One region of the Pseudoalteromonas sp. SG41-5 genome, then DNA from elsewhere that is predicted to be linked to it. Evidence: predicted binding sites of a transcription regulator. Region 1 holds the regulator's gene; each other region holds the start of a gene.
The links. The regulator FliA, encoded in region 1, starts transcription of late flagellar genes. The targets are predictions, from matches to a motif close to CTAAAGNTNNNNNNNNNNNNGCCGATA.
Positions count from the first base shown of each region.

Region 2: the regulator FliA is predicted to act here: its motif matches at 1,250-1,276, upstream of H5232_RS17270 (DUF5610 domain-containing protein).
Region 3: the regulator FliA is predicted to act here: its motif matches at 1,181-1,207, upstream of H5232_RS14325 (flagellin).

Region 1 covers NZ_JACJFH010000010.1:41,076-43,284, reverse strand. The annotation lists gene flhF (flagellar biosynthesis protein FlhF) at 1-140, shown strand, start outside; gene H5232_RS04515 (MinD/ParA family protein) at 133-993, shown strand; gene H5232_RS04510 (RNA polymerase sigma factor FliA) at 1,020-1,730, shown strand; gene cheY (chemotaxis response regulator CheY) at 1,771-2,154, shown strand; gene H5232_RS04500 (protein phosphatase CheZ) at 2,172-2,209, shown strand, end outside.
Region 2 covers NZ_JACJFH010000078.1:1,253-3,461, forward strand. The annotation lists gene murI (glutamate racemase) at 1-35, opposite strand, end outside; gene H5232_RS17270 (DUF5610 domain-containing protein) at 99-1,220, opposite strand; gene trmA (tRNA (uridine(54)-C5)-methyltransferase TrmA) at 1,697-2,209, shown strand, end outside.
Region 3 covers NZ_JACJFH010000054.1:3,345-5,553, forward strand. The annotation lists gene flgL (flagellar hook-associated protein FlgL) at 1-953, shown strand, start outside; gene H5232_RS14325 (flagellin) at 1,302-2,209, shown strand, end outside.

The DNA.
Region 1 (2,209 bases):
AGCGCGTTCCAGAGGACATTCGGGTCGCCAATGCAGAGAAATTAGTAAAAAAAGCAGAACAATTGTATTTAAAAAGAACAAAAGCACAACATTCACGACGCCAAGCAGTAGCGTCAAGCACAGTAGGGATGTATGATTAACACAGTATTAGATCAAGCAAGTGGCCTGCGTAAAATGAGTCAAAACAATAATAACGGCGTTAAAGTTATCGCTGTAACAGGTGGCAAAGGTGGCGTAGGGAAAACTAACGTCTCACTTAACACTGCGATTGCGTTGGGTCAGCTCGGAAACCGAGTGTTAGTACTGGATGCCGATTTGGGTTTAGCAAATTGTGATGTGATGTTAGGACTTAGGGTAGAGCGTAATCTATCTCATGTACTATCAGGTGAATGCGAGCTCGATGAAATTTTAGTTGAAGGGCCTGCAGGAATTAAAATAGTACCAGCGACGTCAGGCTCACAAAGTATGGTGGAACTTTCACCATCAGAACATGCTGGGTTAATTCGCGCTTTTAGTGAATTAAATACCGAATTTGATATATTAATTGTTGATACTGCTGCTGGTATCTCTGACATGGTATTAAGTTTTTCGCGCGCAGCGCAAGATGTCATGGTAGTAGTATGTGATGAACCGAGCTCAATAACTGATGCTTATGCATTAATCAAAGTATTGAGTCGTGAGCACGGTGTGTATAAATTTAAAATCGTTGCTAATATGGTGCGCAGCATGCGTGAAGGCCAGGAACTATTTGCTAAGCTCTCAAAAGTAACGGATCGCTTTTTGGATGTCTCAATGGAATTGGTGGCAACAGTCCCGTATGATGAAAATATGCGTAAAGCAACTCGTCGTCAGAAAGTGATTGTTGATTTATTTCCAAGTTCCCCAGCAGCAATAGCATTTAAAACATTAGCGACAAAAGCAGTTAAATGGCCTATACCTAATCAACCATCTGGTCATTTAGAATTTTTCATAGAAAAATTAGTAAACGGCTAACTATGACGGCATCGGTGAATAAAGCGATGGGATATCAATCGACACAAAATTTAAATGTGATTGTTGAGCGACATGCTTCCTTAGTCAAAAAAGTGGCTTGTCATTTAATCGCTCGTTTACCCGCGAGTGTGCAACTCGATGATTTGATTCAATCGGGGATGATAGGGTTAATTGAAGCATCAAAGAACTTTGATGCGACTAAAGGTGCAAGCTTTGAAACCTTTGCAGGCATTCGTATCCGTGGTGCGATGCTGGATGAAATGCGCCGAGGTGATTGGGCTCCACGCTCAGTGCACCGTAATAGCCGCAGAGTCGCTGAAGCGATTAGTGAGCTAGAAAGCAGCCTGAATCGAGAACCTAAAGACAGTGAAGTTGCTGAAAAACTTGATATTACGCTAGATGAGTACCATCATATTCTTAGTGATGTAAATTCAAGTAAAGTGTTAGGTATAGAAGACTTAGGGGTAGATGAAGATGTTATCACACCAGTGGGACATGATTTAGCACTGGACAAGCCCTTTAATAACGTTAAAAATGAACGCTTTAATCAATCATTATTAACAGCTATACAATCTTTACCTGAACGAGATGGGTTAGTATTGTCGCTGTATTATAACGATGAAATGAATTTAAAAGAGATTGGACATATACTCGATGTAAGTGAATCGCGTGTGAGTCAGATACATGGTCAGGCGATGATTAAGCTCAAAGCAAAAATCAATGACTGGATTAATTAGTAGTAAGTAAATATAGGTTCAGACCTCACCGGAGGATGTTTTGGATAAAAACATGAAAATTCTTGTTGTTGATGATTTTTCGACGATGAGACGTATTATCAAAAATCTGTTAAGAGATTTGGGTTTTACAAATGTACAAGAAGCTGACGATGGCTCAACAGCTTTACCGATGTTGCAGAATCAAGAATTTGATTTTGTAGTTACAGATTGGAACATGCCTGGCATGCAAGGAATCGATCTCTTGCGCGCTATTAGGGCCGATGACAGCCTGAAACACATTCCTGTTTTAATGGTAACAGCAGAAGCTAAAAAAGAACAAATTGTTGCTGCTGCACAAGCTGGTGTTAACGGTTATATCGTTAAACCATTTACAGCTGCAACACTGAAAACCAAATTGGAAAAAGTGTTTGAGCGTTTAGGTTAAATAAATAGGAGAGGCTTATGTCAGCACCTGCTGCGCCTCAGATCAGTTTAGAACA
Region 2 (2,209 bases), on a different contig from region 1:
ATGCCCGAATCAAAAACCATGATATGAGGTGACAAACAACTCGCTCCTTATAATAACTAAGCTGAGCAGTTTGCCACGCGGTATACTGAAAATAAAGCTTATGCTTCACTCTCTAGTGCTGCTGAGCGCAATTTATTCATTTGCTCAAACATTGATTTTGTATAGTCGACTAATTTGCCTATTTCCTCTTGGTCTTGATTTAACCATTGTAAAATGCCTGACAGTTCATTTTGCAAACCAAGATCACCCGCTTTATTAAAGGCATTTTTTAGATCGTCATTAAATGGAGCTATTTTTTCAGCCACAGCTTTCTCTGGTGTTGGTTTATTCTCTTCATAGCCTTTTATTGCTGCATACGTTTTAGTTTGCTTTAAGTCCATTGAAAACGCGACTAGCTGTTCGTTGCCTAAGTTGAGCTCTTGTGCTTGTTCAAAGGCTTGTTCCAAATCACCACCAAAAAATGTTTTACTAACATTTTGCAAGTCTTCCATCATTGCATTAATAGCCTTTTGTTCATCTTCGTTTAAGTCACCATTTACTGACATGCTAAATGATAACTCCCGCGATTGTGATGATGCACTGGCATAACCTTCATTTTGACCATTACGCTGATAACTACTGGCTGATTGCTGTTTAAATGCATCAGCAAAACTAATACTCACTTCGTCACCTTCTGCAGTGGTGAAGTTATACTGAGCATTATTACTTAAACTTAAATACTGTGCTTGAGTAACACTGACAGAATCCGGTTTAGGGTTAAATAAATCCTCTTCAAACTCATCCAGGCCATTAAAAATACCTTCTTTGGATTTTTCTATGCCCTGCTCAATTTCGTCGTTTAGAATACCGGTATCTTTTAATTCACCATAAGCATCATCAATACCTGTTTGCACACCTTTGCGTGCATCACTAAGCATACCTTTGAGTTTTTCATTATCGGCTCCATTGACTTGCGCTTTCTTAACGGCACCAGTTACAAAGTCCAAAACGTTTTTGACGATTTCTTCAAAATCAAATAGTGGCTTGTCTTTTTTCTCTTCCGCGACAGGTAAGCCTAAAGCCTCAGCCATTTTGTCACCTAACACTTTTGCTGCTAATTCTTTACCACGTTGCTGGTAACTATCTTGAGGCGACTGTATTGTAGGTTGCTGTAATGCAGCTTTGTTACTGTATTTATTGACGTTGTTGTTTGGAACAAAGCCAAAGTTGCCAATTTTCATGATCCGACTCCTATTTTTGCTTACTTAAGTATCGGCCCAAAAATAAATAACTAAAGTAAAATGTACAAAAAAACAGCATTTGCTATTTCTCAAAATTAGGGCCTGTTGACCTTTAAGGATTAAAATTTGTTCAACCTCGGGGCGATTTAATCGCGGCGCGAGATTTGTAACCTAGTGGGCTAAGTAAAAATTGAGCAAAGCTTCCGCGTCCTGCTCACGCCCCTTACTTACATCCATGTAAGTAACAAAGAGTTAATCGCCCCTAGGCAGAACCCTTCGGGCAGCGCGCGTTTGGCATTTATGCTACGTTATCGCCTATTTATGGGGAATAACCACACTACATAGGCTCTGCCTTGCCTAAAAACCAAACGCACAGCTGCAAAATTAACCTAGAAAGATAAACAGACCCTAGACAAATAATCCCTGCCCCCTACAATAGCGCCGATAAACAGCATAATGAAATAAGGTAGTAGGTAATGGCGGTTATAAAGATCGATACAAAAGGATACGACGCACAGTTAAATGAAAAAGAGCAACGTATCATTGCGCAATTCCAACGCTTTGGTGTTGAACAATTAGAAGTCTTTGCCTCTGAGCCAATTCATTACCGTCAACGCGCTGAATTTAGAGTATGGCACGATGGCGATGAGTTATTCCACATTATGTTTGATCAAGCCACCAAAGACAAAATCAGAGTCGATGTGTTTGACCCTGCAGCGCCGCTAATTGGGGAAGTAATGCAGGCAATGATCGATAATCTTAAAGGCTGTGAAGTCTTGCGTCGTAAATTATTCCAAATAGATTATCTTTCTAGTTTAAGCGGTGAGATTTTAGTGAGTCTGCTTTATCACAAACCACTCGACGAAGAATGGCTAGCAGCTATCAAGTCACTAAAAGAATCATTGAGTGAGCGCTTTAAAATTGATTTTATTGGGCGTGCTCGCAAACAAAAAGAAGTACTCGGTGATGATTTTGTTACTGAGCGTTTA
Region 3 (2,209 bases), on a different contig from region 1:
CAATTCAAGCAGGTAATGGTGTTTATACCGATATCGATCGTGAAGGTATTGCTGAAGAGATTAAATCTATACAAAGTAGTGTGCTTGATTTAATGAATGCTAAAACTGAAGATGGTAAGTATATATTTTCAGGCTATCAAGATAACACCCAAACCTATTCGCTTGATTCTTCAACTGGCAAATATGTTTATGGTGGCGACCAAGGCCAGCATAAAATTAAAGTAGCGGAAGGAGTTGAAATTAAATCCAGTGATAATGGGGTTGATACGTTTGAAAAGGTCAATGCCCGGTTGAATGTTGCCTCTAATGACGGCGTTGTTTCAGGAGGGATCACTAGCGCAAAAGTGTATGTACGCGAGCAAGCTCAGTTTGATGCTTTTCATAAAGCAAATTATAACGCTGATCCCGCAGCCGCGGCCGGAGCAAATACGTTTAATATTATAACAACCCCAGGTACACCTAATACATATCAGGTTGAACAAGGTGGAAGTGTGCTCAGCTCTGGCAGCTTTGAGGGATCAAAAATTAAATTTGCTGGGATGGAAATTGATATTAGCCCAGTTGCAAACGGGCAGGTAGACTTTACTTTAGAAGCGCCGAAAAAAGAAAATATTTTAAACACATTAAGCGATTTAATTGCTGGGTTAACTGACCCAACAATTAGTCAAGAAGATTATGACCAAGTATTGGCATCGGCCATGGTCCAAATCGATAACAGTAAAAATCAGGTCTCTTTAACACAGGCTGGTTTAGGTGGGCGGTTAAATACAGCTGAGAAAATCACGCAATCTAATAGTGATCTGGATGTAAATAATAAATCCTCCCGTGCAGATTTAATTGAACTTGATATGGCTGAGGCTATTACTGAACTCACGAAGCAAGAAACTGCACTGCAAGCGTCGCAGGCAACTTTTGGCCGCTTAGCTAAATTATCACTGTTCGATTACTTATAAGTAAGTTATAAGAACATCAAGAGTAAGGCAATATATTGCCTTACTCTCGTATTTTTCCAGCCTTTTAAGATCATCTCCTTACTATTTAACAGCTTAATAATTTCCTGAAGAAAAAGACCTGCACAATAATCCTTTTAGTTTTTTAATGAGCTTTATTAATTTAGTCACTATAAAATTCATTAAATTACATGAGCTTAAAAAATAATGGAAAAAAATAAAAAAAAAAGCTAAAGGATTTTTTTGCTAGACCGATAACTTAATTAACCAAGCAAAGCGTTGTAAATAACAACCACTGCTTAATCTAGTAAGTTTGAGAGTAAATGATAAGTTTACTTCTGGAGAGATATCATGGCTTTATATGTAAATACAAATGTTAGCGCGTTAAACGCACAAAGACAATTAAATAATTCTGGTAATGCACTGGATACATCATTCCAACGTTTATCATCAGGTTTTCGTATTAACAGTGCGAAAGATGATGCGGCAGGTCTACAAATTTCTGACCGTTTAACATCACAAATTAACGGTTTGAACCAAGGTAACCGTAACGCAAACGATGGTATTTCATTAGCACAAACAGCTGAGGGTGCATTAGATGAAGTAACATCAATGTTCCAACGTATCAGAACATTATCACAGCAAGCAGCAAATGGTTCAAATACTGATGAAGACCGTTTAGCGGTGCAAGAAGAGATTCGTTCATTATCTGAAGAAGTAAATCGTGTTGCAGCAGATACAACGTTTGGTGGTCAAAACCTTTTAGACGGTTCTTTCTCCGCGAATTTCCAAGTTGGCGCAGATGCTGTACAGAATATCAGCTTTAGTATGGCGTCAGTTGGCGGTACGGCTAACTCAATCGCTGGTAATAACGGTTTTACCATGTCAGGTATTGCAGGGGTTGCCAGTGCGGTAACAGGCGCAAGTTTAAGTGCTACAGCTGGAACAATTAGTTCGCAAGTAGGTTCATCAGCTGATGCTACAGGTTTTGCTGCGGTATTTACAGCAAGCGGCATAAGCGTATCTTCACAAGCGAATGCGCAAGCGGTAATGGCCGGCATGGATTCATTAATCGCGGTTGTTGATAAAAAACGCGCTGAGCTGGGTGCGGTACAAAATCGTTTTCAATCAACGATTCGTAACCAGTCAAATATTTCAGAAAACCTAAGTGCTGCAAAATCACGTATTAAAGATACAGACTTTGCGCAAGAAACTGCAAACTTAACAAAAATGCAGATTCTACAACAGGCTAGCCAAAC